Regions from separate parts of the Paenibacillus sp. Soil724D2 genome, predicted to be linked through region 2. Evidence: predicted binding sites of a transcription regulator. Region 2 holds the regulator's gene; each other region holds the start of a gene.
The links. Region 2 encodes NrdR, which represses ribonucleotide reductase genes. Its sites were predicted from a motif close to AACACNATATATNGTGTT; they were not measured.
Positions count from the first base shown of each region.

Region 1 (10,066 bases), on a different contig from region 2:
TGTTAGCTTTGATCAGTTCCCCACGGATTTTGGCATCTGCAGCCCCCCTGAATAAGACGCCGTGCGGCACAACGATTGCTGCTTTACCTTCTTCTCGAAGTGATGCCAGCGTATGAAGCACGAACGCCATATCCCCGTGTGACCTGCTTGGAAGACCATAACGAAAACGACCGTAGACATCCTTTTCCGCCACTTCGTATCCCCAGTTACTTAAACCAAACGGGGGATTCATTGCGATCGCATCAAATTGCATCAATGACCCGTTCTCCAGCCATGCTGGATCTGTGATGGTGTTACCTCTTTGCACATCAGCATCGTGAGGGTATAAACCATGAAAGATAAGATTGATAATTCCAAGCGACCACGTCTCATGATGAATTTCTTGACCAAATAGTCGCAAGTTTCCACCTTTACTTTTGGCGTATCGGTACAATTCGACCAAAAAGTCATTGATTCCGGATACCCCGTCATATACTGTTCCTCTCGTTACATCAACCAGCTGCGGAAGAAGTCGGCTGATCCCCGGAGGGGAGCTTACTTCCCCCCCACGAACTCCTTCACGATCAATCGCCAGTGCGAATAACCGTTCCGCGAAGAGTGCAACCGTACCAGAGAGTGGATCCGGGTCGTTCTGATCTTTCAACGCAAAGGAGTATCGATCCAGATATTCTGCAGCCTTAAATAAGCTTACGTGATCGATTACCTTGGAGAAGTCATAGACTTCGAACACACCTTGAAGACTGGTATTCTCAAACTCAAGAGCCTGAAAAGCTCGGGATAACGTACGACCAAAATCGATGCCATGCTTCATCACTTGGTTCCAATGTGCCTCAGGAGGAACCTGGAATCCAAGTTCCGGATTTTCAGACAAAAACTTTAACGCGGCGGTTGAAAATACAAAATTCCGGACTGCTGTAGAATCACCCATACCTCGAAGGATATCAAACACGGTCCAGAGATCTTTGTCAGCATTATTTGTAATTGGAAACCTCATTTATTTTCACCATCCCCAGTATTCTTGTTTATTCATTATAATTCATATAATGTGTACTTGTCACACACTTTTCCATCGTTTAAAAAAACCATTCATTCCGATTGCTGACCTTCTTAACCTTAATCTCATACACATCCAAGCGGTCAAATACCGGGCGCGCTTCTTCTCGGAGCATGCTCCACTCAGGCGGTATCGCTTCTAAATCAAGGTCAAAGTCCAAGCGGGTCGCGTTTTGCAATTTCTTTTGAACTATTGGAAGAGTTGGGCATTCGGTGAAGAAGCTAGGGTAAAAAGCTAAGCAGGCGTCCAGAACAGCATCGGGAAGATCTGGACCTTCAGGGATGATTACTTTAATACGACCGATCGGCTTCACATGAGCGCTAATGACTCTGGACTGATACCATTGTCGATCCGAGTTACCTTCTAAGATCTGCAGCACCTCCATTTTCTCCTGTCTGCACCACTCAACAGGTAACCCTTTGGGGAGTCCTCCAATTACATACATCCTGTAGTCTTCCATTTCGCATACGTCCTTTCATTTATGGTATACCACATTGTTCCAGCGGCTGTGATTTGATTATATACCTAACAAGGCTTGTTGTAAATAGTAAACTTTTAATTATTAAAATGTGAACTTACAGTACACAAAATAAACCGAGTCAGTATTTTTTATAAAGGCTTAAGTCTTTAAACATCAATCGAATAAATCGCTTAAAAATGCACTAATACCACGTCGAGTTCCGGCGGGCTTCAGATGCCAACTTTATTTTTCACGAACACCTATCATTAAGTGGAATTAATAAATGATAAGGAAGTTAAAAATGTACAATTAATTGAACCTATGACACAAAAAGACTGCAAAACATTTTAGCTTTGCAGTCTTTTGTCTTATTAATCCTTCAACTTTCTTGAAAATTTAATGCAAACCTTTTCCAATTTCCGAAAATTTTCATCAGCACTATGCAAACTTTCAGCTTTAAATTTAAAATTTTGCAGACTCTAGAATTTCTAGGGGGTTCCAATATTTGAGAACACATGTTCTACTTTATAGGTTTTTCCAATCTATATTAAATCAACCCACTTCTTGTACGGGTTTGCGAGCTTTTTACTTTCAATCTTTATTCCCGTTTTTCAAAACTACATGAAGGATTACAATGTCTCATTATATATGAAATATTATATCTCAACCTTTTTGAAACGATTTCGCGGGGAAAATATGATGAAAATGAGGCTGTCTCAATATTTATGAAACAGCCCTTGATATTATAGGTATTTGCTTAGATTTTTGTCTCAGCCGTTTTGACTGCTATATCAATCTGCTCGACGGTCGACACCAATCACCGACATTTCAAGCTACAGCTCACAAAAAAAACCAGGGCTTCCGCCCTGGCTCAATCCTAAGAACACCTGCTGTACCCGCAGTTGACGCAATTCTTACACCCTTCGCTGTTCACCAGCGAAGCGGATCCACACGACGGGCACAGGTCCTTCGGCGCAGCACTAGCCGCGCTACTTCCATGACCCGTGTGCCCCGCGGCCACTACCGGTGCAGGTGCTGGCGCATCCAGCACTTCACTCGTCGCGGTCACGTAGTTCCGCGCGTCGTCTTGCTCGTTCATCACTTCGTCGTGCTGCTCGAGCGCTTTCGCAACCGCGTCCGCGATGGACTCGACGCGGTTGTTGCCGAAGCCAATGGCGCCAGAGCCGCCAATGCCTTTCAAGTGCTTCACGAGCAGCTTCACTTTATCGCCGTGATCGCCATAACGCAGGAACAAGGAGCACACGCGACCGAGTGCTTCGGACATTGCGAACACGTCGGAGCCTGCTTTTCCTACGTTGAGGAAGATTTCACTCGGCGTACCGTTCATATCATTAATCGTGATATACGCCATCCCGAATGGTGTATTCACTTTATACGTTGCACCTCGTAGAATTTGCGGGCGGCGTTTGTATTGTTTATCGAATACTTGCTCCGTCTTCGCATCCACATCTACAGCTAGTTTGCCTGATAGATTAGTAAAGCTCTCTTCTTCTTTCACAGCTTCCGCGGCAACAGCCACTGGAGCCGCCTCTGCTTTCTTCTCTTCTTTTTTCTCCGCGCTTGTACTCAATACTTGCACATCACGGCTGCCATCACGGTAGATGGTTACACCCTTACAACCTAGATCAAAAGCCAATTCATACAAGCGTTTCGTCTCTTCCACGGTGAAATCTGCCGGACAATTCGCTGTTTTGGAGATCGAGCTGTCTACCCATGTTTGAATCGCAGCTTGCGCCCGGATATGATCTTCCGCAGTCAATGTCATGGAGGTTACGAAGTAATCCGGCAGCTCTTGACCCGGATTCGCATCTGTCCACTCCTGTGCGATCGGCACATACTGTTTATCAAACCCAAGACGGCTTTGTCGGTAATATTCAAAAGCAAAGTATGGCTCAATGCCTGTCGATGTACCCACCATTGTCCCCGTACTTCCAGTAGGCGCTTGGGTAATTACGGTTACATTGCGCATGCCATTCTGCTTAATCGCTTCGCCAACTTCAGGGAATACTTTCGTCATGTTTTTCATAAAGCCGCTCTCGAGGAACTTATCTTCAATAAATTCTTTGAAAGACCCTTTTTCACCAGCAATTTCAGCCGATGCCAGATAAGCTTCCCTAGCCATAAAGCCATAGATTTTGTCCAAAAACACCAAGGATTCCGGACTTCCGTACCGAATTTTCAATTTAATCATCAGTTCAGCAAGGCCCATAGTACCTAAACCTACGCGGCGCTCGCCTTGTTGATTCGTACGATTTTCTTCAAAATGATAGGGTGTCTTATCGATAACATTATCAAGAAAGCGAGTCGAATAACGGACCACTTTGGCCAAATCTGCCCAATCCACGTCGTGCTTCTCCACGTCATAAAACTTAGATAGATTAATAGCAGATAAGTTGCAAACACCCCAAGCCGGAAGCCCCTGTTCCCCGCATGGATTCGTACAAATAATCGGATTGAAGTACCAACTGTTGGACATTTGGTTGTAGTATTCCAAGAATACAACACCTGGCTCAGCTGACTTCCAAGCAGACTCAATGATTGTATGCCAAACATCACGTGCTCTTACAGTGCGATAAGGCTTGACGGATTTACCAAGCTTTTTCCAAGCATCTAAGTTGCCATCCCATTTATCGTTATAATCAGGGTCCGTCGTATCCGGGAAAACAAGCTCCCACTCGAGATCTTCCTTAACGGCTTTCATAAATGCATTGCTTACACAAACGGATAAATTTGCATTCGTGATTTGACCCATCGTTGACTTAACAGTGATGAAATCCTCAAGATCAGGGTGCCAGTCGTTAATCATGAGCATAAGTGCTCCGCGACGGCTGCCGCCTTGTTCAATTAAGCCTGTTGTATAGCTGAACAAACCACCCCAAGAAACAGCGCCGCTGGATGATCCATTAACACCTTTCACAACAGATCGGCGTGGGCGAAGGGAAGAAAGATTGATACCAACTCCACCGCCGCGTGACATAATTTCTGTCATTTCCGAGAGTGTGCTCATAATTCCGCCTCGGCTATCGTGTGGAGACGGGATGACATAGCAGTTAAATAGGGTCAGTTCATCACTTGCATCAGCACCAGCAGCAATACGTCCGCCTGGTACAAGCTTCCAATCATCAAGAATATATCTGAATTTATCAGTCCATTCTTTGCGTTTCTCAGGGGTTGCCTCTACCGATGCCATTGCACCTGCCAAACGGTCCCACATTTCTTCTGGTGTCTTCTCAATATTTAAAGTGAGCTTTTCCACTGCGGATTCAACAGTCTCACCACTTCTTGTCTTTACTTTGACGGTATTGCCATTTCGACTGATAATTTCGCCAACTTCTTTGGCTGGGAATTTAGGGTCATCCTTCGTTAAAACGAGTACGGTATCGCCCACCTTGGCCAAACTCGTATCCGCATTTTTGAGTGCATAACGATCCAAAAATATTTTCTCGCTTAATCCATCCAGCTTCTTATTAGACTGTACAATCCCCATCCATAATTCCCTCCCAATAAGCTACATACTCAGCTACAACTAAAATTAAAGTTACTTTATGAAGTTTATGTAAAATTACAATATGTGGTGTGCGAAATTCATTATACCTCACTATATATTGATCTTCTAATAGCTAAAGAACCAAAATTCGTTATTAAGACAACCCTTAATCATATTAGCTAATCCTTACTTACTAATTCTCTCTTTTTCATGGTCAGAATAACCAAATTTAATCAGTCAACCAAACAAGATGAGATAGGCTATACAGCTCGTTTTGACGATCGTTAATTCCTCTGCTAACCTATATATAGGATATCACATTTCACTTATTTTTAGAACATTTGTTCGATAAATAGATTTTTTAAAATGTGGAAAATGATTTCAGTACTACTTTCATAAGAAAACGCTTGAGGAGATGTTGGATATTTATTTCTTTAAAAATGATTTCGTCAACAAGAAGGACGTTCTTATTTCACCAGATGATCGTGGCTACTACTTTGGAGATGGGATATATGAAGTATTCCGGGTATATAACGGGAAAATTTACGAGCAAGCTGCTCACATGCAGAGACTCCAAAGAACCGCAAGTGAAGTGCGGATAGAACTACCTTTTACTATTGAAAAAATGGGTCATATACTCACACAGCTTATTGAAATGAATGATCTCAATGAAGGCACTGTTTATATGCAAATCACGAGAGGCGAAGCTCCTCGGGCACATCCGTTCCCTGCACAAGCTGTGCCCATTCTGCTGGCCTACTGCACAGAGGTGCGCAGACCCATTGCCACGATACATAATGGCATTAACGCAATCACATTAGAGGATATCCGCTGGCTGAGATGTGATCTCAAAACGCTCAATCTTCTCCCAAATGTCATGGCCAAACAAGCAGCGCTCGATCACGGGGTGCAAGAAGTCGTGCTCCATCGCAGCGGTACTGTCACCGAATGCAGCGCCTCTAATTTGATGATGATCAAAGATGGCGTACTTTACACGCACCCAGCTAACCATTTGATCCTTCATGGAATCACTCGGGCTGTCGTTTTGAGATTAGCTCACTCACTAAATATCACAGTGAAAGAAGAATCCTTTACGACGGAGAAGCTTCTTATGGCTGATGAAGCTTTTATCACGGGAACTACCGTGGAAATTACACCTATCTTACAGATTGATGGCAAAGCAATTGGACATGGTGCGCCAGGTCCGATTACTCGTACTCTGCAAAGTGAGTTTGAACGTACTTTTGCACAGTAAAAAAAAGCACGCTCCTTTCCTAGAAAGGTCCGTGCTTTTTTGCGCTTTCGCTTAACGACGCAAATTCCACTCATCCGTGCCATATTTTTCACGCACAAGATGCTCAGAAAGCTCAATCTCATAAGGTGTCAACGATTCCTCCACAAGCTCCACACCAAGACCCCGTGCGATCTCACGACGAAACGCATCCTCCACCTGTCTGAGCGTTACAGCCTCTTTTCCTTGCGCCCGAAGCAGCTCATTAATTGCCACAGCTTTCTTCAAAAAGCTCGTCTTCATTCGATCCGCAACCTTCTCGTTGGAGAAACGCAGCATGCGAAATAGCTGATCGGTATCCATGTCGAGCAGGATGGAGCCGTGCTGCAGCACGACATTTTTTTGCCGAACCTGTGCGCTGCCGGCGACTTTACGTCCCTCAACAACCAGCTCATACCATGAGGGGGAATCGAAGCAGGCAGCTGATCCAGCGGATGCGTACTTCTCCTTCTCCTCATCACTCGCGAGCTGGACCATTTCTGCGCCCAGACCAAGCGCACGAAATCCTTGCAAAAGCCCCTCGCTCAGCACGCGATAAGCTTCGGTCACATTTCGCGGAATGCCCGGATAGTCCTCGGCAACGATAATGCTATATGTCAGCTCCTTATCGTGTAGAACGGCTCTCCCCCCGGTTGGACGCCTTACGAAGCCAATTCCCTCATTTGCTACCGCTTCCTGATCAACTTCCGACGCCTTTTGGAAATAGCCAATCGACAGCGTTGCCGGATTCCATCCGTAGAAACGTACCGTAGGAGGAACGAGCCCTTCACTATGGGCGGTCAGTATTGCTTCATCTAATGCCATATTTTCAGCAGGAGATCGATCTCCTGTATGTATAAAACGCCATGTCGTCATCTCTTTCTGTCACCCTTCCCACTTTGCTATCCGAAGACAACCTATATCATATCATATAATCGTACATGCTTACGATGTTGGTGACGGTTGAATGCCACAACTTGCTAATGAAATTCAGATCGAGTACAGTTCTAGCTCGAAACGAGCAGTAATTGCCAGATTAGCTGCACTTTTTGCAGCATATCTTTCAAATCAGAAATACGCTGCTGCAGGCTGAATTAATGTACCTTTTACAGCATTTCAGGTTTCGCGCCACTTGGTGGACATTTTTACTACGAAACAGTTCACGACAACTTCCATGGAAAAGTTATGAAAGCGCCTCTTCTGGACATACTAACACGTAATCGACGCAAATCTGGTGAGCTTGGAGCCATTTCACGACTCTGAAACCCAGTATTGTTCCATTCTCAATTTTCTACGAAAGCTCAGCTCATGCCTGCAAAGTCATTTTTTTACGAACTCAGTACACGCTTACGAAGTTAGTTTTCTAACGAAAACTCTTAGGAGGGCACATCGATGCGTCAACATGAACAGCAAGAGAACATTCGCCCCATTCATAATCAGCTTGATATGCACTTTGAGAGGGACTGGTTTACTGAGCTGGACAATCGTGTGCGCGGAGGTGGTCCATGGGACGATTGGACACTGTACCAGCTAGCCTACGAATCGGAAGAATCGGGGCTTATTTCGACGTTTGACGAGATGCAGTGCCTCGTTCATCTAGGGCAGCTTGAACCTATGGCTCATCAGATTGATACGGCGAAACGTGTGCTTAATGAGATGCGTGGTCGGGCTATTTTGGCCGATGAAGTTGGGCTTGGGAAAACGATTGAGGCTGGTTTGATTTTAAAAGAATACATGATCCGCGGCTTGGTCCGCAAAACACTTATCCTCGTACCCGCTTCCCTTGTGCTGCAATGGGTCCGGGAATTGAATAGCAAATTCGGCATTCCAGCTGTTGCTCATAAAAAAGCCTATATGTGGAAACAAAGCGACGTCATTGTGGCCTCCATGGACACCGCCAAACGTGATCCGCATCGTGAAATTGTCATGGGTCTTGAATATGACATGCTAATCGTCGACGAAGCCCACAAGCTCAAAAATAAAAAAACGACCAATTATACTTTCGTGAACGAGCTGCGAAAAAAATATTGTCTGCTGCTCACTGCCACGCCGGTGCAGAACGACCTGAAAGAGCTATTCAACCTCATCACCCTGCTCAAACCAGGTCAACTAGGGATTCATAGCAACTTCAAAACCAACTATGTGGTTGGCAAAAGGACACCTAAAAACGAAGGTCAGCTTCAACAGGAGCTTTCCAAAGTTATGATTCGCAATCGTCGCGGCGACGGCGGCGTTCATTATACGAAAAGGGTTGTTAGGAACATTCCTCTCACGCTCTCCCATGATGAACAGGCACTCTACGATGGGGTAACGAATTTCGTTCGAACCAGGTACCAAGAGAGCGCTGGAGATCTCAGCAGTGTACTCTCGCTTATCACTCTGCAGCGCGAAGTCTGCAGTTCCCGTGATGCCGTGTTCATCACGCTCGTCAATTTGTTCAAGAAAACAGCCGAGGACTCGCCGCAACGCGCCAAAATATGGGAGCTAGTTGAGCTGATTCGCAGTATTAAAGCGAACACCAAAGCAGAGACCACGATGAAGCTCGTACAAGATATTAATGATAAAGTCATCATTTTCACCGAATACCGCGCTTCTCAAGAATATCTTCTCAATTATTTGAAAGAGCATAAAATAACAGCTGTCCCTTATCGAGGCGGTATGAATCGCGGTAAAAAAGATTGGATGATGGATTTATTCCGTAATCGAGTACAAGTCCTTGTCGCTACAGAGGCTGGCGGCGAAGGGATTAACCTCCAATTTTGCCATAACATGATTAATTTCGATCTGCCTTGGAACCCAATGCGTGTGGAACAGCGAATTGGTCGTGTACATCGACTCGGGCAAACGCATGATGTCAACATCTATAACCTTTCTACCAGAAACACGATTGAGGAGCATATTCTTTCTTTGCTGCATGAGAAAATCAATATGTTTGAGCTGGTTATCGGTCAACTCGATACGATCCTAGAGAAAATCGAGAAAAAAGGCTCCCTCGAAACATCGTTGTTCCGCATGGTCATGGAGGCTGGCTCTAGCGAAGATATACGCAGAAAGATCGATGAGCTAGGTCATTCGTTTATCGAGGTTAAATCAGAGATTGAACAAAATCCGGTATACGGGGCAGCCTTCCAAGGCATTCTTGATGCTGTTGGCGGGACGCAAAATATCGAGGTAAGGCCATGAATAAACGCAACATTCACACGTTCGTCATGCGCTTTCTTGAAGCATATAATTGCACGATTCTAGAGAAATCACCTACTTACGTCACTGCAAAGCTCTCTCCTGAAGCAGATAGAGAGATGACAGGCCGCCCTTATTATTGGAGCTTCGTAGAACGTACAGGGGCTGCAGCCGAAACGATGACCTATAAGTTCATCTTCGATCCTGAACAGATGAAGCTGGAGACTAAAGCGAAGACCACCGCAACAGCTGTCAAAAGCCCGCCTAACGCGGGAGCGCCCAGCCAGGGCCTGGGCCAGAGCCAAGGGCAAGGTCAGAACCAAGTCCCCCAGCCACCTGACGCAAACTCAGACAGCATTCTTGGCCGCTATTTCGGCTTCGTACCTACGACAGTCATATCCCAGCGGCTTCCGCAGGACGAAGTAACCTTCGGCAGTAGGCGTCTGGAACAAATGTTCAACATTGTCCGTGAACGAGGACGATTCGTTCATTTGTTTGAGGAACCATTCCCAATGAGCGCTACCTATCACGCTGCGCTTGTCTATGACACTTGGTTCTGCGTGAACTACAAGGTAGAGCTTGCTTGCGACCGCA
Region 1 is NZ_LMRY01000012.1:216,634-226,699, reverse strand. It holds gene ASG85_RS14140 (N-6 DNA methylase) at 1-994, opposite strand, end outside; gene ASG85_RS14135 (hypothetical protein) at 1,074-1,499, opposite strand; gene ASG85_RS14130 (adenosylcobalamin-dependent ribonucleoside-diphosphate reductase) at 2,392-5,022, opposite strand; gene dat (D-amino-acid transaminase) at 5,438-6,277, shown strand; gene ASG85_RS14120 (biotin/lipoate A/B protein ligase family protein) at 6,329-7,168, opposite strand; gene ASG85_RS14115 (DEAD/DEAH box helicase) at 7,685-9,475, shown strand; gene ASG85_RS14110 (YqhG family protein) at 9,472-10,066, shown strand, end outside.
Region 1: the regulator NrdR is predicted to act here: its motif matches at 5,097-5,114, upstream of ASG85_RS14130 (adenosylcobalamin-dependent ribonucleoside-diphosphate reductase).

Region 2 (10,066 bases):
TCTAGTGTTTCTTCAACGCCGGGAAAGAGGGCAACGAAGTTGTCTTCCTGTTCTTCTACCTGTTCGAAAAAAGACCGTGTAAAAGCAGGACTGACGTTCACGGGCATAGGTTGAAGAGCTTTGCGTAAACAAATGTGACGCAGCTCATCAGGGGATATGGGACTCCTTATCGGTGCCTTTCGGTGACGGCTCCACTCCATCTTATAGCTTTGCAGGGCTTCTTGGCTGGTAAAAAGCATTTCGCCCGGATCCCATCTCGCCGTAAAGTCGTTCATGACTTCAAGGAATGCCGAATCAAAGCATTGTCTGCGATCCAGAATCGTATTATTCATATCGAAAAAAATAACCTTTTTGCGTATTGGTGAGAAAAAAGGGCTCATATGGAGAACCTCCTTCTGAAGACCGGCCCATTGAATAATGGATTCCATACATGTTTATGTGCGGAACCGTTTTTTTATTTTAATTTCGTATGCTATGATGAAGGAAGTATGTCAAAAATCGGGGTGCGAACTTATGGATAAGCTTATTATTATTGATGGTAACTCTATTGCTTTTCGAGCCTTTTATGCTTTACCGCTGCTAAGCAACTCAAGCGGACTGCACACGAATGCAGTCTATGGCTTCACGACCATGTTGTTGAAATTAATTGAGGAACAAAAACCTACCCATTTTCTTGTCGCATTTGATGCAGGCAAAATAACGTTTAGACACAAAGAATATACGGAATATAAGGGTGGACGTGCCAAAACGCCGTCTGAGCTCTCTGAGCAGTTTCCGCTGATCAAAGAGCTGCTTAAAGCTTTCAAGATTCCACAGTTTGAGCTGACAGGCTATGAGGCTGACGATATTATTGGAACCTTGACCAAGGCAGCTGATGAAAGAGGCGAGAAGGTGCTTCTCGTTTCTGGAGATAAGGATATGCTGCAGCTGGCTTCCGAGCATGTGACCGTTGCGATCACACGTAAAGGAATTAGCGAAGTTGATCTTTATAATCCTGCAGAAATCAAAGAGAAATACGGCCTCACGCCTGCGCAAATTATCGACCTCAAAGGGTTGATGGGCGATACGTCGGATAATATCCCAGGCATTCCGGGTGTTGGGGAAAAAACGGCACTCAAGATGCTGCATGAATTTGGAACCGTAGAAGAAGTGCTTGCTAATGCATCAAGCCTCAAAGGCAAAATGAAGGAAAAAGTCGAGGAGCATGCACAAAGTGCTATCATGAGTAAAGAGCTAGCGACCATTTTCCGCGAAGTGCCGATGGAAACGGAGTGGGATGTTTTCCGTTACGATGGCTTTGATGGACAAGCTTTATCCAGTATGTTCCGCAAGCTGGAATTCAAATCCCTTCTAGAGAAGATGGATTTCGGCCCAAGCAGTGTCGATGAGGAACGAGTTGTCGAGAGTTTGGATGCGGTTGTTGTAACAGAAGACAACATGGATGAGTTGATTGGCAAAATAGGCGATAACGCTGCGATCCATGTTGAGGCGATTGGGGAAAATCCCCATCAAGCCGTGATGGTAGGCGTTGTCTGGTTTACGTATGATGGGGAAACGAATACATCTTACTTCGTACCCATAGCGCTGCTGAAGAGCGAAGCGGGTGAGCCGCTGCGCACTTGGCTAAGCGATGATTCCAAGAAGAAGCAACTCTTTGACCAGCATCGTGCCCAGCTGGTGCTGGCTTGGCAAGGTATCCACCTCAGAGGTGTGGATTTCGACGCTCTGCTGGCCGCTTACTTACTCGATCCGACAGAGTCGAATCTCAGCTTGAGCGGCTTGACGGGCAAGTACAGCCTGCCGGGCGTTAAGACCGACGAGGAAGTGTTCGGCAAGGGAGCGAAGTTTCGCTTGCCTGAGCTGGCTGCGCTTAGCGACCACTTGGGTCGCAAAGCGATGGCTATTGCGCGCATCGTGCCGGTGCTGCGCGAAGAACTGGAGAAGAGCGAGATGCATAGCCTCTTCTACGAGCTGGAGCTGCCTCTCGCGGGCGTGCTCGCGGAGATGGAGCTGCGCGGCATCGCACTCGATGCCGAGGGGCTTAAAGCGTTCGGCGTGGAGCTTGCAAGCAAGCTGGATGCGATCATGACCCGCATCTACACACTCGCCGGCGTAGAGTTTAACATCAACTCGCCGAAGCAGCTTGGCGAGATCTTATTTGAGAAGCTGGGGCTGCCAGCTTGGAAGAAGACCAAGACCGGCTACTCGACCGATGCCGAGGTGCTTGAGCGCCTTGCACCCTACCATGAAGTCGTAGGGGAGATTTTGAACTACCGTTCGCTAGCGAAGCTGCAATCGACGTACGTCGAGGGGCTGCTCAAAGAGGTACGGCCAGAGACCGGTAAGGTGCACACCTATTACCGGCAGACGATTGCCGCCACGGGCCGGCTCAGCAGCCAGTTCCCGAACCTCCAGAATATTCCTATTCGTCTGGAGGAAGGTCGTAAGATCCGCAAGGTATTCGTTCCATCCGAGCCTGGATGGTACATTCTTGCTGCGGATTACTCGCAGATCGAGCTGCGCGTGCTTGCGCACATCTCGCAGGATGACAATCTGAAGGAAGCGTTCCTTCAGAATATGGACATCCACACGAAGACGGCCATGGATGTCTTCGGGGTGGAAGAGAGCGCCGTTGACGCGAACATGCGCCGCCAGGCCAAAGCCGTCAACTTCGGGATCGTTTACGGCATCAGCGACTACGGCTTGTCCCAGAACTTAGACATTACCCGCAGGGATGCAGCTCAGTTCATTGAACAGTACTTTGCTGTCTTCCAAGGCGTTCGCAAATATATGGATGAGATCGTGAAGGATGCTCGCAGGGACGGGTATGTTACTACCTTGCTGCAGCGCCGACGTTATCTTCCCGAGATCACGGCATCGAACTTTAATCTGCGTTCCTTCGCTGAGCGAACAGCGATGAATACGCCGATACAGGGGACAGCCGCAGATATCATTAAACTAGCCATGGTCCAAATGGCCGACCGTTTGAAACAAGACGGACTCAAGAGCCGCATGCTGCTTCAGGTACACGATGAGCTCGTCTTTGAAGTCCCTGAAGAGGAACTTGAGACCATGCGCAGCTTAGTACCGGAAGTCATGGCTGCAGCGCTTAAGTTGGATGTCCCTCTGAGCGCGGATGTTGACTTCGGACTTACTTGGTACGATGCTAAGTAAGTCATGATCTTTTTGTAAGTGGTTTTCATCACGAGTTTCTGCAATACCGGCGAATATTAGCTTGTTTAGGAAATTAGATGACTTGGACTAGCCATTCGCATTGGAAGCTATTCAACTAAAATTTGCTATACTTTTTGCAACAACTCATATTACACAAAAGAGGTGAACATCCATGCCTGAACTACCCGAAGTCGAAACGGTCAGACGTACGCTGAACACTTTAATCACCGGAAAAACGATTGAGCATGTTCAGGTCAGACTGCCTCGTATCATCCAAAAGCCGGACGATATTCATATGTTTGAGGTTCTGCTGCAAGGTCAGACGGTTGAAACCATAGAACGCAGAGGGAAATTTCTGCGCTTCATACTCACCGATTACGTCATGGTTTCGCATCTGCGGATGGAAGGACGATACGGTCTGTATGACGGTGAAGATCCGTTGGAGCTTCACACCCATGTGTTGTTCCGCTTCACCGATGGCAGCGAGCTCCGCTATAAGGATGTTAGACAATTTGGAACGATGCATCTGTTCCCCAAAGGCGAAGAGCTCACGCAGCCACCGCTGCATAAGCTTGGACTTGAACCGTTAGATGAAGGCTTCACCTTCGAGGCTTTTCGTGACCGGATCGCTCATCGTTCGACGAAGATAAAACCGCTGCTGCTGAATCAAGAATATATCGTGGGCATCGGGAATATTTATGTAGACGAGTCCCTTTTCTTGGCTGGTATTCATCCAGAACGCGAAGCCTCATCACTGAGCAAGAAGGAACTCGAACTTCTTCACTCAGCTATCATTCGTACACTTCGTGAATCGGTTGAAGTTGGAGGATCCTCCATCAAATCGTATGTGAATGGACAAGGCGAAATTGGCTTGTTCCAGCATCAACTGAACATTTATGGCAGACAGTCCGAGCCCTGCAAAACATGCGGGAGCGAGATCTACAAAACCGTTGTTGGCGGCAGAGGAACGCATATTTGCCCAACTTGTCAACCGTTAAAGCGCAAGGTAATCCGAAAGAAGTCAGAGAAATAGGCACGTGAAGCCTCCCCTTCCCATATGATATGGAGTACTTAGCCTAGATAACGGCTTACAAGCTAGTTTCTGGGTAAAACTCTTAGGAGGGGTATTATGCTTCCTGTAGTTTCTCTACTTATTCTTGCTTTCGCAGTTTCTTTGGACGGCTTCGGCGTTGGTGTGATGTATGGATTACGTAAAATACGAATTCCGCTCCTATCCATTGGGATTATATCGCTTTGGTCTGGTATCATTATCTACAGCTCGATGCAGATCGGTGTCCTGATGTCTTCCTTCATGTCTCCCTTGGTTGCTAAGCGTATTGGTGCTCTCATCTTGATTGGGATTGGCATCTGGGCACTGGCACAAACAAGACAACAGAAGCCTCAAGAGCATCAGGAACGTGGAGGAGTCACATCCTTAGATCAAGCATCGATAAGCGGTGTTCTTCCTTCATCAGAGGGTAAGCATCCTGGTTCTGGAGAGATTCTCACGTTTGATACTTTGCAGCGAACGAAGGAAATACTGAATATCGAGCTGAAACGTTTCGGACTGGTTATTCAAATTTTGCGAACACCATCCATTGCAGACGTTGACAAATCGGGTAATATTTCGGCTTCAGAGGCTACCTTGCTTGGTTTGGCGCTATCATTGGATGCGTTCGGTGCAGGCATTGGCGCAGCATTAATCGGTTTCGTTCCACTGTTAACGGCTTCCGTCATTTCGATATCAAGTGGTTCATTTATTGCATTAGGTTTGCGGTTTGGTTTACGGTATGCGGAGATGAATTGGATGAAGAAACTGTCTGTACTTCCGGGATGTGTACTCATTATTATGGGTCTTTTGAAAATGTTGTAGGACGCACGTTAGGAGAGATTTGCCCATGAATATCGGGTTAACAGGAGGAATCGCTTGCGGCAAAAGCACGGTTAGCGCCATGCTGGTTAGCCGCGGCGCCCTATTAGTAGATGCGGATACTATAGCCCGCGATGTCGTCGAGCCCGGCAGCCCTGTTCTTGAACAGGTTGCTGCACATTTTGGACAAGCTGTCCTTCTGGCAGACGGCTCGCTTCATCGCAAGAAGCTTGGCGAGATCATCTTTGGGAATACCGAGGCACGCAAGCAGCTAGAAAGTATTCTGCATCCGCCAATTCGTGCACAAATACGTGAACAGATGGAAGCCTATGAACGGCAATTTCCAGACAAGCTTGTTGTGGTCGATGTCCCTTTATTAATCGAATCTAATTTATCCTTCATGTTTCAAGAGGTTATGGTTGTATATGTGCCACGTCCAGTTCAGTTGGAGCGGCTTATGCAGCGGGATGGACTGACGGAAAGTGCGGCGAACAATCGCATTGATGCTCAGATGTCCATTGAGGAGAAACGTAAATTCGCGGATGTTGTCATTGACAACAGCGGGACATGGGAAGAAACTAACGCTGAAGTGGAGCGGTTTTGGCTAGGGAAGGGGCTTTCATGACCTTTTTACGTAGAAAACGAGTTTTTGCCCTGCTTCTTGTTTGTTTTATTCTAGTTCTTTTTATGAATAGCGATTTTATCGGAAGAAAGCTGTACCCGATCTACTTTGAGCAGGAAATTAGGCAGAGCGCGGCGAAACACAATATAGATCCATTTTTAATTGCTGCGATTATTAGGGTGGAAACGAATTACAAATATCATTTGGAGTCAAGCAAAGGGGCATTAGGCCTTATGCAGCTTATGCCTGACACGGCAGAGTGGATTGTAGAATCCACGAATCTGGGACCTCATGTGCAGGGCGATTTATTAAAAGTGGACGTAAATATTAATCTTGGTTCTTGGTATTTGAGCTGGCTAAAGAAGCATTATAATGGTAATTTAATTTATGCCATTGCAGCTTATAATGCAGGTCAAGGGAATGTGAATAAATGGAAGCAAAATGACGTTTGGGATGGTTCGCAAGAGCATATTAATCAAATTCCATTCGGAGAAACACGTCATTATGTACAGCGGGTGCTCTATTATTACGAGAAATACACGAAGCTTTATTCTCAGCAATGGGGAAAGAAGGATTAAGATTCCTTCTCTCATAAACAAAGAAGCATTGGACTAGCTCCTTTTGGGGGCTTAGAGTCCAATACTTCCTGCTTTTGAGCTTCAGTAGCTAGGATTCAAGATTACTTGAATTGACCAGCCAAGGATTGCTCAGCGATTTGTACTAAGCGACGAGTGATGTTACCACCAATGGCACCAGCATCACGAGTAGCCATATTACCCATATAACCATCTTGTGGGATGGCGATACCAAGTTCTTGCGCTACTTCATATTTTAGCTGATCCAAGGCTGCGTTAGCTTGAGGAACAACTAAAGTATTGCTGTTACGGTTTTGTCCTGCGCCCATGTCTGTTCACCTCCTTGTCGTTTGGTAATAGTATTGTGTGCATATCTCCTAAGTTCATGACATGTAACATATGGTAATAGATCAAAGAAGAGAAGAGAGAAAGGAGAGATAGCGAATGAAGTGTCCGTTCTGTGACTATTCCGGTACGAAAGTTCTTGATTCACGTTCAGCCAATGAAAACAAATCGATTCGTCGTCGTCGAGAATGTGAGAAGTGCGCGAGAAGATTCACCACTTTTGAGATGGTGGAAGAAACGCCGTTAATCGTGATTAAGAAAGATGGAAGTAGGGAAGAATTTAGTCGAGAGAAGATATTAAGAGGCTTGATTCGAGCTTGTGAGAAGCGGCCGGTATCGATGGAAAGGCTTGAGATGATGGTATCTGAAGTGGAAATGCAGCTTCGCACCACGGCTCATGCTGAAGTGGATAGTTTAAGCATTGGAGAAATCGTCATGGAACAGCTGTACCCCGTCGATGAAGTGGCGTACATTCGCTTTGCCTCCGTATACCGACAGTTTAAGGACATTAATATGTTCCTGAAGGAGTTAACGCAAATATTGGGAAAGCATGACACCGGACTGCTCCGGGATAAATAATCTCTAAATATGACAAAAACTAAGAAAAAGACAGCGGGATTCCCGTTGTCTTTTCTTAGTTTTTCCCATGAAATCAACAATCATGCGATTAATATTTATTTGAAAAAAATAAATCTTTAGACATCAACCGACTGTATTTTTGTATGCTTTCGTGCATAATTCCTTTATTGAGTTCGTTTGTCCAGTTCACTTCTGAGAAAATGAATAAACCGAATAGCTTCATCTTGGGTTAAAACGTTGTTATTAAACTTAAAGGAGAACATGTTCAAAAGATCATTTTCTGAAAGGTGCAAGTTATCAATCAATTGCTGTACATCCATGCTCATTTTACCATCCACCATAATTTTTTCCATCATCTTTGTTCCCTCCTAGTCTTTCTACATGAATCGGACGGAGGCGGTAGCTGGCTGACATTTTGGACATTCATCGATGCCATTTTAGTCCCTTTAGCTTTGCGTCGCCACTTTTCAGTGGTTTTGCCTTTATCGTACCGATTTATGTTTGTAAGAAAACTATATCATATTTACGGATTGAGTATCCATTAATTACATTATTCGAAGGATGGTTGAAGCATATGTCCGTCAAGTCCAATCAAATTCCAAGTATTTCTTATGAATTAGACATCGTAAAAGTTGCTAGCTCTCTCGGAATTGATACAGATCGTTTATTGGCTTATGTGTATGCAAACTCGGACTCGAAGAAACAATATGAGGTAAAGGAAACCTTTCCCGATTATAAGAGTGGTTGATCATATAAAAAAGAAAATTCATGATTCTATTGGAAAAAATCCAATGGAAGTGACTTTTAGGTCGTCAAATCCCTACTTCACTGGATTAATCCAATGAAAGTAGCAGACAGTCTACAAAATACATAAAGTGGGATTTCATTTTTTCTGAATATGATTTTTAGGGCACCCCCATTTAGCTTTCGTGACGGTAGATGGGCTATAGGATTACTAATGTTGTATTCTCTACAACAATTCTCACGCCCAAAGGCTATTTTGCAACTTGAAGTTGCAGTTTGTGCAACATTTTGAGCCCATTTGTTGTGAAATGGCCTTTATTGGACCAAATTGCTGTACATAATGCAACAACGATGCGAGGACAGCGAGATTTAGGCAGCTATTGTTGCACTTTCTACAACATCTTTCAACCGCGAATAATGGATTGATTCATCCGAAACCTCAAAGAGAGCAAATTCTACCTTATTAAATTAGCACGATCAGCCAATTAGAGTGATAAAGTATAGTACACCGAGCATGTGGATCTGACATATGACGAATGGTCCTCGATTTAAGAAACATCCATTAAATCGAACGCGCAGCGTATAATCGCTAGAACTTCTCTTTATGTACGCAAAAGGGTCTGTCCCAAGACATAAATGACTTCAATGTAGATCTAACTTGCGAAAAATCCCTTAGGGTCAATTTACTTTCTGGGACATTCGCTCGAAGCGGTATTCAGAACGAAATTCATACTTCCAATCTCCCTCCTAATGATGTAAAACATCGTTGCAGCAATCGCAATGCAATCTCAACTTGAATCTAACGATGAAATACATCATTGCTGTAAGAGTGGCTGTGCAAAAAGTCGCCGAAGATGACTGTGAGATAGGCCCGCGATTCTTCAATTTCTTGCTGATGAGAAATACGTGCAACTTGAGCTCTACTTTGTCGACGGCCAATTGAAGCCATTGCCAATCGGTATACCATTGTTTGAGGTAATGCCGCCCAGAAGCATAAGGCAAAGGGTTCGAAAATGTTCCTGCTTCGAGGCTTACCCAAAGCAAGGTCTGGAGGTCGGGTGGCATTCGCTTGCCCACACTCACTGCGGCGGTGGACGCCAAAAACAAAGGAGCTAAGCACATACAAGCCGCTTAGCTCCTTTTTCATTCAAATATTCACTATTTTAAACAATTAGATCTGTCCCATACATATCATGTTACTTTTGGGACAGCTTCTTTCATCCTATTAAACCATGATTTTGCAGATATCGTTCGTGAATTCAACCGGATCTTGAAGAGGCAAACCTTCGATCAAGAGAGCTTGATTATACAGCAGGGCCGTATAAAGATTCAGCTTCTCTTTGTCTTTGTCAAAAGCATCTTTTAAGGATGCGAATACTTCGTGATTGACGTTGATTTCCAGTACCTTCTCAGCCTTCACGTTAGGATTATTCGGCATCGCATTTAAGATTTTTTCCATCTCGATCGTTACATCGCCGTCTGTCGATAAGCACACAGGGTGTTTTTTAAGACGCTTAGATGCTTTTACATTTGTAACCTTGCCGGACAACAGATCTTTCATATAATCGAAAAGCTCTTTGTTGTCATTCTTGTCAGCATCGGTTTCCGTTTGGTTATCATCCACTTCAATCCCAAGATCGCCGCTTGAAACGGATTTAAATTCTTTTTCTTTGTAGGTCATGATCATTTTGATCGCGAATTCATCGATATCATCGGTGAAATACAAAATCTCATAGCCTTTATCTGTCACAAGCTCGGTTTGTGGAAGCTTATCGATTCTTTCCATCGATTCTCCAGAAGCGTAGTAAATGTACTTCTGATCTTCCGGCATTCTTGCCACGTATTCGTCCAATGTAACCAGTTTTTTCTCCTTGGAGGAATGGAACATTAATAGATCCTGCAAGACGTCCTTATGGCTTCCGTAATCGCTATAGACACCAAATTTGAGTTGTCGGCCGAATGATTTGTAGAATTGCTCATATTTTTCTCTTTCGTCTTTCAACAGGCTTTGCAGCTGGCCTTTGATCTTGCTCGAAATGTTTTTGGCAATCAGCTTCAATTGACGGTCATGCTGGAGCATTTCTCTGGAAATATTGAGCGATAGGCTCTCTGAATCAACCATTCCTTTAACGAAGCTGAAATAGTCAGGAAGCAGGT
Region 2 is NZ_LMRY01000027.1:98,922-108,987, forward strand. It holds gene ASG85_RS22090 (HAD family hydrolase) at 1-380, opposite strand, end outside; gene polA (DNA polymerase I) at 514-3,174, shown strand; gene mutM (DNA-formamidopyrimidine glycosylase) at 3,347-4,207, shown strand; gene ASG85_RS22105 (MntP/YtaF family protein) at 4,304-5,047, shown strand; gene coaE (dephospho-CoA kinase) at 5,073-5,669, shown strand; gene ASG85_RS22115 (lytic transglycosylase domain-containing protein) at 5,666-6,244, shown strand; gene ASG85_RS22120 (alpha/beta-type small acid-soluble spore protein) at 6,346-6,570, opposite strand; gene nrdR (transcriptional regulator NrdR) at 6,686-7,165, shown strand; gene ASG85_RS22130 (hypothetical protein) at 7,330-7,521, opposite strand; cyclic di-GMP riboswitch class I at 7,561-7,656, opposite strand; gene ASG85_RS38050 (hypothetical protein) at 7,740-7,913, shown strand; gene ASG85_RS22135 (hypothetical protein) at 8,709-9,056, opposite strand; gene htpG (molecular chaperone HtpG) at 9,135-10,066, opposite strand, start outside.

Region 3 (10,066 bases), on a different contig from region 2:
TTTCGGCTCGATGGGGGTCGGATGATCGAACGTCCAAGACCAGCTTTTCGCAGCATCATCTGGCTGCGTAAACCGCACTGTTTTGCCGTTCAGATCGAACGGCTGCAAATGCGGATTGTACAGCTCGATGAACTCATACGCATCGTAGACATCGCGCGATTCGAGCGGCTCTGTGTTCCAAGTGTCGGGAACAATTTCCGTTATCATTACCGCCGGCATTGTATCAGCCGTCGGTGTTGCAACGATTGGAGCCGTCAAATCGGATTCTCTGCCGGCCGTATCGATCGTGCTCACCTGCAAGGAAACCGCCGTCCCGTTTTCCAGTCCCTCAATAATCGCCTCATTCTCCGGCATGAGCAGCTTATTTTGCACCACGCCATTCACATATACGTTCACATAGGCAACATCTGGCTCGAGCGTATCGCTCCAGGTCACCTTCACTCCGCCGACACCAGCCGCTACCTGTATGTCAGTAGGGGCAGCTGGTCGCACCATATCAGCTGGATCGGCTACCTTTTGCACCGGATACAGAAAACCCGGATTGGCCTGCATGGAAAATCTGTCGGCCGAGACAACCCCGTTGCCGCGATCCGGAATGAAGTTGGCACTGATGCTTTCGCCGATATCTTCAACCTTGTAGGTCGTGTCAGTAAGCACAATATTGTCGGGATCTAGAAATTGTACACGGCGCGACGCCGAATTCGACATGCCGCCATTTACGACTACGATCATCTGATCCTCCACAATCGAACTGCCGTAAGCCAGATTGAATTCGGGCAGTCCAACCTGCTGTACGTTGGTGTTTTTGAACCAAATAAGGAATGTCTCTTGCGGCGCGATCATTTTGTTTTCCGTGATGAGATAATCAAAAACGGTTGCACCTGCTATGTATTTTAAAATAAATCCTTTGACGTTAATGGGCGTAGAGGTAGAATTGTACAGCTCAATAAACTCGAACGCATCTGTCCCACCGGTTTTGTAGTCGATATTTTTCGTGTTTGGCGCCATTTCCGTAACTACAAACGAGGGGGCGGCCTGCGGTTTTTGTGCAACCACTGCAGGCTGCGCAGACATTAACCCTGACTGATTGACGGTATAGACAGCGAACGTGACGCTTTGGCCATTCGTTAAACCTGTTGCCACATAGGAGGAGCCTGTCACCAAATCCGGCAGCTGCACGCCGTTCTTATAAATACGGTAACCAGCAACATCCCCCTCAGTAGAAGCATCCCAGCTCAAACGAATCGCCTTATCACGAGGAAGCGCTTGTAAGCCAGTCGCAACAGCAGGAATAACTGGAATGCCCGCCTTTCCGCGTACCGGGAGCGAAGCTGGGGATACGCCTCCGTCAGCATAGACGGACGATAACGTAAACGTATAATCGGATCCATTAGTCAGTCCGGTATATGTATAGGTCACATCAGTAACCGACGCCATTGAAAGACCGTTTCGGGAATGAATCCGGTAGCCGATCACATTCGAATCGCTGCTCGGCGTCCACGACAGCGTCAAGCTGCCGTCTCCCCCAGCTGCGATCACGTCACTCGGCGCCACTCCTAGCACTTCATCGGAGGCGATACGTCCCGGCGTTGCTGTCTTATTTCCACCGTTATACACCATAGCAATCCCAGAGGAAGGCTGCTTAAATGAAATGCCTTTGTTTTCGAACGTATCGTCGTTATCAGAATTCACGAAATATGTGGCGACAACGATTTCCGAACCGAGCAGGTCGACTAGGGAAATGTTTATATTTTTCTGTGAAGAGCTTCCGTTGTACAAGCCAGAAACGTTTTGCAGAACATGTATACGGTCATTCGGCAGTTCGGACTCAGCGATACCATAATTGCTTCTGAACTGGTCATGTGTCAATTGTGGTGTGTTTCCACTGATCACACTATTTTGAGTCCAAATCAGCACCGTTTCACGGGGGGGAATTCGTACGTTACTACCAAGTGTTCCTTCCCATTTAAAAACACCGTCAATTTTCCCCTGAAGCTTGTAACCCGTCAAGTCAATCAGTTCATCTGAAGCGTTGTAAAGCTCGACGTATTCGTAGCCATCATTTGAATTTACATTTACCGTGTCCGGAACCAGCTCCGTAATAAATACGGCCGAAGCAGCAGATGCCGATACAGCCGGGATACCGATCCCGGTCACGACCGAAGCGGCGAACAGTGACAGAGCAACCGAGCAAACGACTATTGGTTTGAACTTACGATTCATAGCTCTCCTCCTCTTATTAACCCATGATCTCGCCGTCTCATTTCAATCCAATTCTAATGTACTTGCAGTCTCTTCGATAACCTCCTCTAACAAAAGGTCATATACAGAATTAAGAATATAATCCGGTTGATAGTCTGATTTGAAAATGTCTTCCTTTTGTGTAATTCCCGTCAAAACCAATGCCGTATGCAAACCCGCAAGTTTACCCATCAAAATATCCGTTTCAAGCCGATCACCTGTCATTAGACATTGATCTGCGTTTAGCTTCAAACTTTCCAATGCCGCTTTGGCCATATAAATGGACGGTTTACCGGTAATAAGTTCAATTTTCTTTCCTGTTGCTCCTTCAATAGCTCCGATCATCCCCCCGCAATCCGGAACATCACCTCCCTCCGTCGGACAAGTTCTATCCGGATTTGTGGCAAGGACCATAGCTCCTTTCTTAATCGCTTGATAGGCAAAATCCAGATGAGAGTAGTGAAACTCACGATCCCATGAGGTGATGATTACATCTGTTTCTTCAGGTGATTCTGCGAATGTAAACCCCGCCTGCTTGAATTCTTCTTTGATCAATGGTTCCCCGATCACGTATATTTTACAGTCTTCGTATTTTTCTTTTAAAAACCGAATGGTAACCAGCGTCGGACTCAAGATTTGGTCAATCCCAACTTTTATGCCCAAACCGTTTAGTTTGGTGACGTATTTGTCTCGGGATTCAATCGTTTTATTCGTTAAAAACAAGATTTTTTTATGTCTCGATTGAAGGGATTCGATCACCTCAGCTGCGCCGTCAATCAAGCGCCCCCCCAAATAAATAGTGCCGTCCAAATCAAATATATATCCTGCAAAATCTTTCATCTGTTCCCACTCCTATATCTATAAATTCAAAAAAAATCCCAAACCTTAAGACAGACTTCACCTTCCGGCTAAAGTCAGTCTGATAGGTTTGGGATTCTACTCGTCTCTTTCCCTTACACATCATCATAGATTAATTTTCATGAAATCAAAGCCAATGATTATTTTATCCTTAATAGCTATAACCTGACTGTCGAGAACGCGATCATAAGGCTCTGTATCGGTTAAATGAACGGCTACCACCTGATCAATACGTTCCAATGGATAGTAATTAATTATTTCCTGTAAGCTCGTATGGTTAACCCGTGGACGTTCGGCAGTTGTCGCTTCATGAATCATTATGTCAATCTGCTTTTGTTCTTTGATCCAGCTATTGGGCTCCGTGTCTGCCGAATAAACCAAAACCTTGTCTTTATATTGGATTTTTAATCCAACGGTCGGACCTAGTTGCAGACTTGGAAAGGTCGTTATCATTAACTCCTCTTCTTTTATCAACAGTGATTCCGTTCTCCACGCATACTTATGGATCTGAACTTCAAATAACACAGGCCATTGATGAATATCAATCACTTCTAGCCATTTCTTTAGTTGGACCTCATTCTCAGAGGAACAATAAATGATCAGGGGCTTCGTTCGACCTGCTAGCCACATTCCCCATAGTAGGGATGGTAATCCGTACACATGATCGATATGAAAATGGGTGAAAATGATCTCCTTCACTTGATGGACGCTAATTCCCAATTTAGCAAGCTTGCTCAAAGGACTTCCCCCAACGTCTACCATCGTGCAATCTTCCCTGTTTTGGATGAGGAAATAGGTGTTATCCCTATCCATCCCGCCAACAGCGCAGGCTGTCCCTAGTAAGGTAATTTCCATTTTGTGCAATTGTCCCCCTAAAAAGATAAAGAACCCGCAACTACACATGAACTCACTTTCCCATTAGAAAGTGAATTACAGTGTAATCAGGGGTTCTCATTAGTCTCTACCCAAGATACAAAATAATCTAATATTGCTACTATATAATAAAAATAATGAAAGCGCAATCAATTAATCGCTATTGCCATAACTCAGATTTCCCGGTAGAGACTGCCAACGCCCCAGCGTGCAAAGCCTCGTCTATTTCCCTCTGATTGTCAACCAGTCCCCCGGCAATAATGGGGTAGGGAGTCATTGAAGTTAGCCCCTCGATAATGTGGGGCATAATGCCAGGCATGACCTCAATCGCATCCGGCTGGCTTTGCTCCGCCGCTTTGATCCCTCTTAGCACGGCGCTGTGATCAATTAGGAAAATACGTTGAATGGCCATCAAATTCATGTCTTTCGCAATCCGAATGAGGTTACCTTTTGTAGAAATAATACCGGTAGGCTTTACATTTTTCGCTAAATAAGATATTCCGGTCCGATCAGCCACTATTCCTTCTATGAATTCTACATGAATAAAGACTTGCTTACCTGCGCCCTTTATCTTATCCACCAATTCCTGAACATTGAAGATGGAGCCTATTAGCAGAAAAATAATATTGGCCTGACTCTTTATAGCAAGCTCTAGTTCTTCTTCTTTTTGTACGGTGGCAATGGTTTGATGCTCTACAAGATCGATTATTGGATACATATAAACTCTCCTTTCAAACAGATAAACAAAAACCCTGACCACAATGAAACATACCCCTCCAGTTGAAGGATATGATCACGGGAAAGGGTTTCTCTCTATATTCGAACCTGACCGTATTCAATGGATATGATTTAGTTTGTATTATAAAATCGGTATCGACTTTTGTCAACACAATCTCACTCCGTTAAATCCGCAGCTAACCATGTTAATATTCAATCCCCAAAAAGGAAATCATCATCCGTCAACGCTTCAACGTGAATCGTGCGGACATAACCATTCCCTTTTTTCGAGAAAAAGTCATGCTGCTTCGTCTTCGTGCTCAGACCGTTAAGAACAATCGGATTAATATCCTCTTCTTCGAAAATGGGGTCTACGCCCAGATTCATGAACGCTTTATTCGCGTTGTAGCGTAAGAAAGCTTTCACTTCTTCTGCCAAGCCCAAAGTCCCATAGAGACTTTCTGTATAGCTTTCCTCATTGGCATGAAGCTCCTTAAGCAAGGCACACAATGTTGCATACGCCTCATCCTGCTCAGCAGGACTTAACTCCGCATAAACCTCTTGTGCCAACACACCGATATACAGGCCATGAATGCTCTCATCGCGTAAAATCAAATCGATGATTTCGCCGCTGCTCGTCATTTTACCTTGTCCAGCCAAGTAAAGCGGATAATAGAAGCCGCTATAGAACAAGTAGCTCTCCAGCAGGACAGATGCTGCCATAGCCAAATACAGCTCTTTAGGAGTTCCAATGTTTTCGTAGAAATGGGAAATCTTGTTTGCCTTGAACTGCAAGTAAGGATTGCGTTCCACCCAAAGGAACAGCTCATTGATTTCCTCCGTTGTAGACAACGTGGTGAAAATACTGCTGTAAGACTTCGCATGTATCTGCTCCATCATCCCCATGAAGCTCAGCACAGCTTTGCGCTGGAGTCCATCGACATGCTCAAGAATTTTCGGCATGCCAACGCCGCCTTGCATGGTATCGAGCAGCGTAAGGCCGCCGAGTACTTTCATGTATAGCTCACGTTCTGCACCGCTTAACGTGATCCATGACATTTTATCATCAGATAATGGGATTTCCTCATCTGTCCAGAACTGCATAATATTTTGATTCCAGAAAGTGATCGTAAAATCATCATCGGGACGATTCCAGTTCACAGCTTTCTTGGCATTACTTAGGGTAGTGGCCGTACTCATTTATATTCAATCCCCTTCCAAATTACACCGAGCAGCTGACGCATTCCTCAACGGATAGCTGATTTGTTCGCGTGTAGTAGAGCGATTTAAGTCCTTTGTGTGCCGCATAGAGGTATAGTTTAGCAAGTTGTCTCGTCGAAACATCGCTATTTACATGTAAAATGGTTGAAATCCCTTGATCCACATGTGTTTGAATCTCAGCAATAAGATCAAGAATCTTAAACTGATCCATTTGATAAGCAGATTTATAGTAAAAGAAATTATCACGTGCCATAAAAGGCATCGGATAGTACGTTGTTGAGTTCGCGTAAGTTCGAGTCTCGATAGGTTCAACAATCGGCATGACACTCGAAGTTGCATTTTGAATATAAGAAATACTTTGTGTTGGAGCAACGGCCAATCGGTAAGCATGATAAAGACCATTGGTTTTTACATCTTCTTTTAGCTTAGCCCAGTCGCTTGGTGATGGAATCGGCATCCCCTCAAACAAGGACTTCACTTTATCCGTAAGCGGAGTGTAATCCGTCTCCGTATACCGGCTGAAGTAGGCACCATTCGCATATTCGGATTGCTCAAAACCTTCAAAGGTTTGCCCTGAAGATTTGGCAATTTCCATGCTTTTCTCAATGGAATAATAGTTCATAGCCATGAAGAACGTGCGAACGAAATCTTTGGCTTCATCACTCTCATAGCTAATTTTGTTCTTAGACAAGTAGCCATGAAGATTCATGACACCAAGACCAACGGAGTGCAGCTCACGGTTCGCTTTGGCAACCCCCGGCGCATTGCAGATCGTCGTCATATCACTAACAGAAGTCAATGCAATCATGCCCTCGTGAACAGTTTCGCGCAGCTTCTTACGATCCATTACATTTGCAATGTTCATGGAAGCAAGGTTACAGCTGATATCTCTAAGAATGAGATCATCTTGGCCGTAATCGTTGATTTCCGAAGTTTCTTGCAGTTGGAAAATCTCTGTACAGAGATTAGACATTTTAATCGTACCGATACCTTTCAGGGCATGATCCCTGTTAGCATTCGTACGGTTCATCATATATGGATAACCGGATTCCAGTTGGGTAGTCGCAATTTTAACTAGCATGTCACGCGCACTCATGACAACCTTTTTCTTCACCTTCGGGTTAGCCAGCAGTTCGTCGTACATTTCATCGAGATCGATATCATCCAAATGCTTTCCATAAGCTTGCAGTACCGTGTAAGGAGCAAATACATGCAACGGCTGGTTCTCTTCAGCCAACTTGTAAAACCTGTTCGGTACAATGAGACCGATGGACAGTGTCTTCAGGCGCGATTTCTCATCCGCATTAATTTTCTTACTATCTAGGAACTCCATAACGTCCCAGCCGAAAATGTTGTAGTAAGCAGCTCCTGAACCCTTACGCTGACCCATTTGATCTGCATAGGAGAACGCATCCTCCATAAGCTTAAGCACCGGCATAATACCTTTTGCTGCGTTTTCCACACCTTTAATCGTTTCACCGCGTCCACGAAGCTTGGACAAGTTAACGGCTACACCGCCGCCAATTTTGGAAAGCTGCATGCAAGTAGCAAGCACGTAGTTAATCGAATTAAGTGAGTCGTCCATCTCCAATAGGAAGCAGGATACCATTTCACCTCGGCGGCTCTTACCTGCATTAAGGAATGTCGGTGTCGCTGGTTGCAAGCGTTGTTCCATCATCGAGACAGCAAGAACACGCGCTGTTTCCACGTTCCCACGTCCCAAGTACAAAGCAACAATAGCAACGCGATCCGGGAAATGTTCCAGATATAAGGACTTGTCATCACTGCGTAAAGCGTAATCCGTATAAAATTTCGAAGCTGCCATGTAGGAGGCGAACTCGAATTGATTATCGTGGGCCACTTGATAAACATCGTTAACTTCATCTTGCGTATATTTCTCATATACGTTCTCGTAATAGTTATGATCGATCATATAACGTACTTTAGAAGAAGTATCGGGGAAAGTCAGGCTTTTACTGTGGACTTCCTTCATAAAAACTTCAACAGCTTCTTTATCCTTCTCTAGTTGGAAAAAGCCATCCGCTCCGCGTTGCATTAATAAATTATTCAGCTCAATGTGCCGCAATTGCATGTACCCCCTGAACAAATCGTTCTACGTCATTTTTGGTGCCGGATAACTCAAACTTGGTTAGCACAGGCACATCGTACTGCTGTGAGATCGTATCTGCGCTTTTGGCAAATCCGTCTCCCCAGTTGCGGTTACCACTCGCTGCTACTCCGATAAGACGAGAGGCATTGCTTTCTAGGAAAGAAGCTACCTTAGGAGGCACTTGACCAAAACCGGTTGTATAGGTAACGAGCACGAAGGGCTCGTCCATCTTCATCGCTTCCTCAATTTGAATCGCTGGCATTTTGAGCTTAGCAATAAATCGGCGAACATTTCCCGTCTTCGAATCGTAAGCAATCAGCATGGGCTTCCGTCTCCTAACACTCTCTTATTCTCTATCTAGTACCGCTTATGTAAGTAACCCTATATGTAGTAAACAAATGAATCATTCCGTGCAATCCAAGCTGGAATCCGTCATTGTCCTTTCGACAAAATATGCGAATTTCAGAATCTCTTAACCAAGGAAAAAGGCGGTAATTACGGGGTTTATAACGGAATTTGATTCTATTTTTTCACAAATTCTAGCAGTTGTGTGTTTCGCTTTTTTCACGATATCTAGTTGATAGATTCAAATTTATATCAATATATTGTGTTTGTCAACGAGTAAAAAGGATCATTTTGACTATCAAAATACGTAAACCTAGACAGGACGTGGCTCGGAAGGCTTTGAAAATATTTTTTCAATTTCGACTTGAAATTTTCGAAATTGTCGAAAGCAAGATTAGGGCTTTAAGCTCACTAGATATAGATCCATCCCGTCCCAAATACAGGCTCGCCAAACCGCCCCAGAGTCCGTCTAAGGTCGTCCATAGCGATGATGCAACATTCCTATCCTGAAACAAAAAAAGCTATTCACACGCACACGAGGGTGCCGTGAATAGCTTAATCTTATTTCTTAACCGTTACGTTTTTGGAAATCACTCATGAACTCAGCAAGCGCTTTGCAGGATGCATAAGGAACAGCATTATACGTAGATGCTCTCAAACCGCCTACACTGCGATGACCCTTCAACCCAACAAATCCGTTCTGCTCGGTTTCCTTGATGAACTTCTTCTCTAACTCTTCATCCTGCAAACGGAACGTGATATTCATTGCGGAACGACTGCCCGCATCAACAGGACCGCGGTAGAAACCACCGCTTTGGTCGATTGCGTTATAAATTAAACCTGATTTCTCAAGGTTGTTTTTCTGGATGACAGCTAGTCCACCTTGTTCCTGAATCCATTTCAATACTAGGTTCATCATATAAATGGAATAAACCGGTGGTGTATTGTATAGGGAATTGTTTTTGCTATGAATTTCGTAGCGAAGCATAGTTGGAATCTTTTTAGGCAGATCCTGTAATAAATCTTCCTTTACAATAACCACAGTTACACCAGAAGGACCTAGATTCTTTTGCGCTCCTGCATAAATCATGCCGAATTTCGAAACATCAACAGGACGGCTCAAGATATCACTGGACATGTCCCCAATTAACGGCACATTCCCTGTATCCGGGAAGCTTTGGAACTGAGCGCCTTCAATTGTTTCATTCGAAGTCAGATGCAGATAAGAGGAATCCGGATGAATATTGATTTCACTCAAGTCGGGAATTTTCATAAATTTCTGTTCTTTCGAGCTTGCCGCGATGGCAACTTCTCCGAACAAGCTTGCTTCCTGAATAGCTTTCTCCGCCCATGCACCTGTAAGCACATAGCTGCCAACTTTACCTGGCTTTAGAAAATTAAGCGGAATCATAGCGAATTGTGTACTCGCACCACCTTGCAGAAACTGCACTTGGTACCCATCAGGGATGCTAAAAATTTGTTTCAACAATTGCTGAGTTTCATTATGTACTTGCTCGAACTCCGCGCTGCGGTGAGATATTTCCATAATGGACATACCGATGCCTTTAAATTCGACAAGCTCCTCTTGTGCTTTCTGCAGTACCTCGAGAGGTAATGCCGCAGGCCCCGCGTTAAAGTTATAAGCCCTATTTCCCATGAATGACCACACCTTTGCTTTTTTGTATTATCGCTATGATAGCA
Region 3 is NZ_LMRY01000034.1:56,319-66,384, forward strand. It holds gene ASG85_RS24470 (lamin tail domain-containing protein) at 1-2,223, opposite strand, end outside; gene ASG85_RS24475 (HAD-IIA family hydrolase) at 2,266-3,081, opposite strand; gene ASG85_RS24480 (MBL fold metallo-hydrolase) at 3,205-3,954, opposite strand; gene ASG85_RS24485 (glycerol-3-phosphate responsive antiterminator) at 4,133-4,690, opposite strand; gene nrdF (class 1b ribonucleoside-diphosphate reductase subunit beta) at 4,903-5,889, opposite strand; gene nrdE (class 1b ribonucleoside-diphosphate reductase subunit alpha) at 5,912-7,996, opposite strand; gene nrdI (class Ib ribonucleoside-diphosphate reductase assembly flavoprotein NrdI) at 7,983-8,342, opposite strand; gene serC (3-phosphoserine/phosphohydroxythreonine transaminase) at 8,934-10,022, opposite strand.
Region 3: the regulator NrdR is predicted to act here: its motif matches at 8,615-8,632, upstream of nrdI (class Ib ribonucleoside-diphosphate reductase assembly flavoprotein NrdI).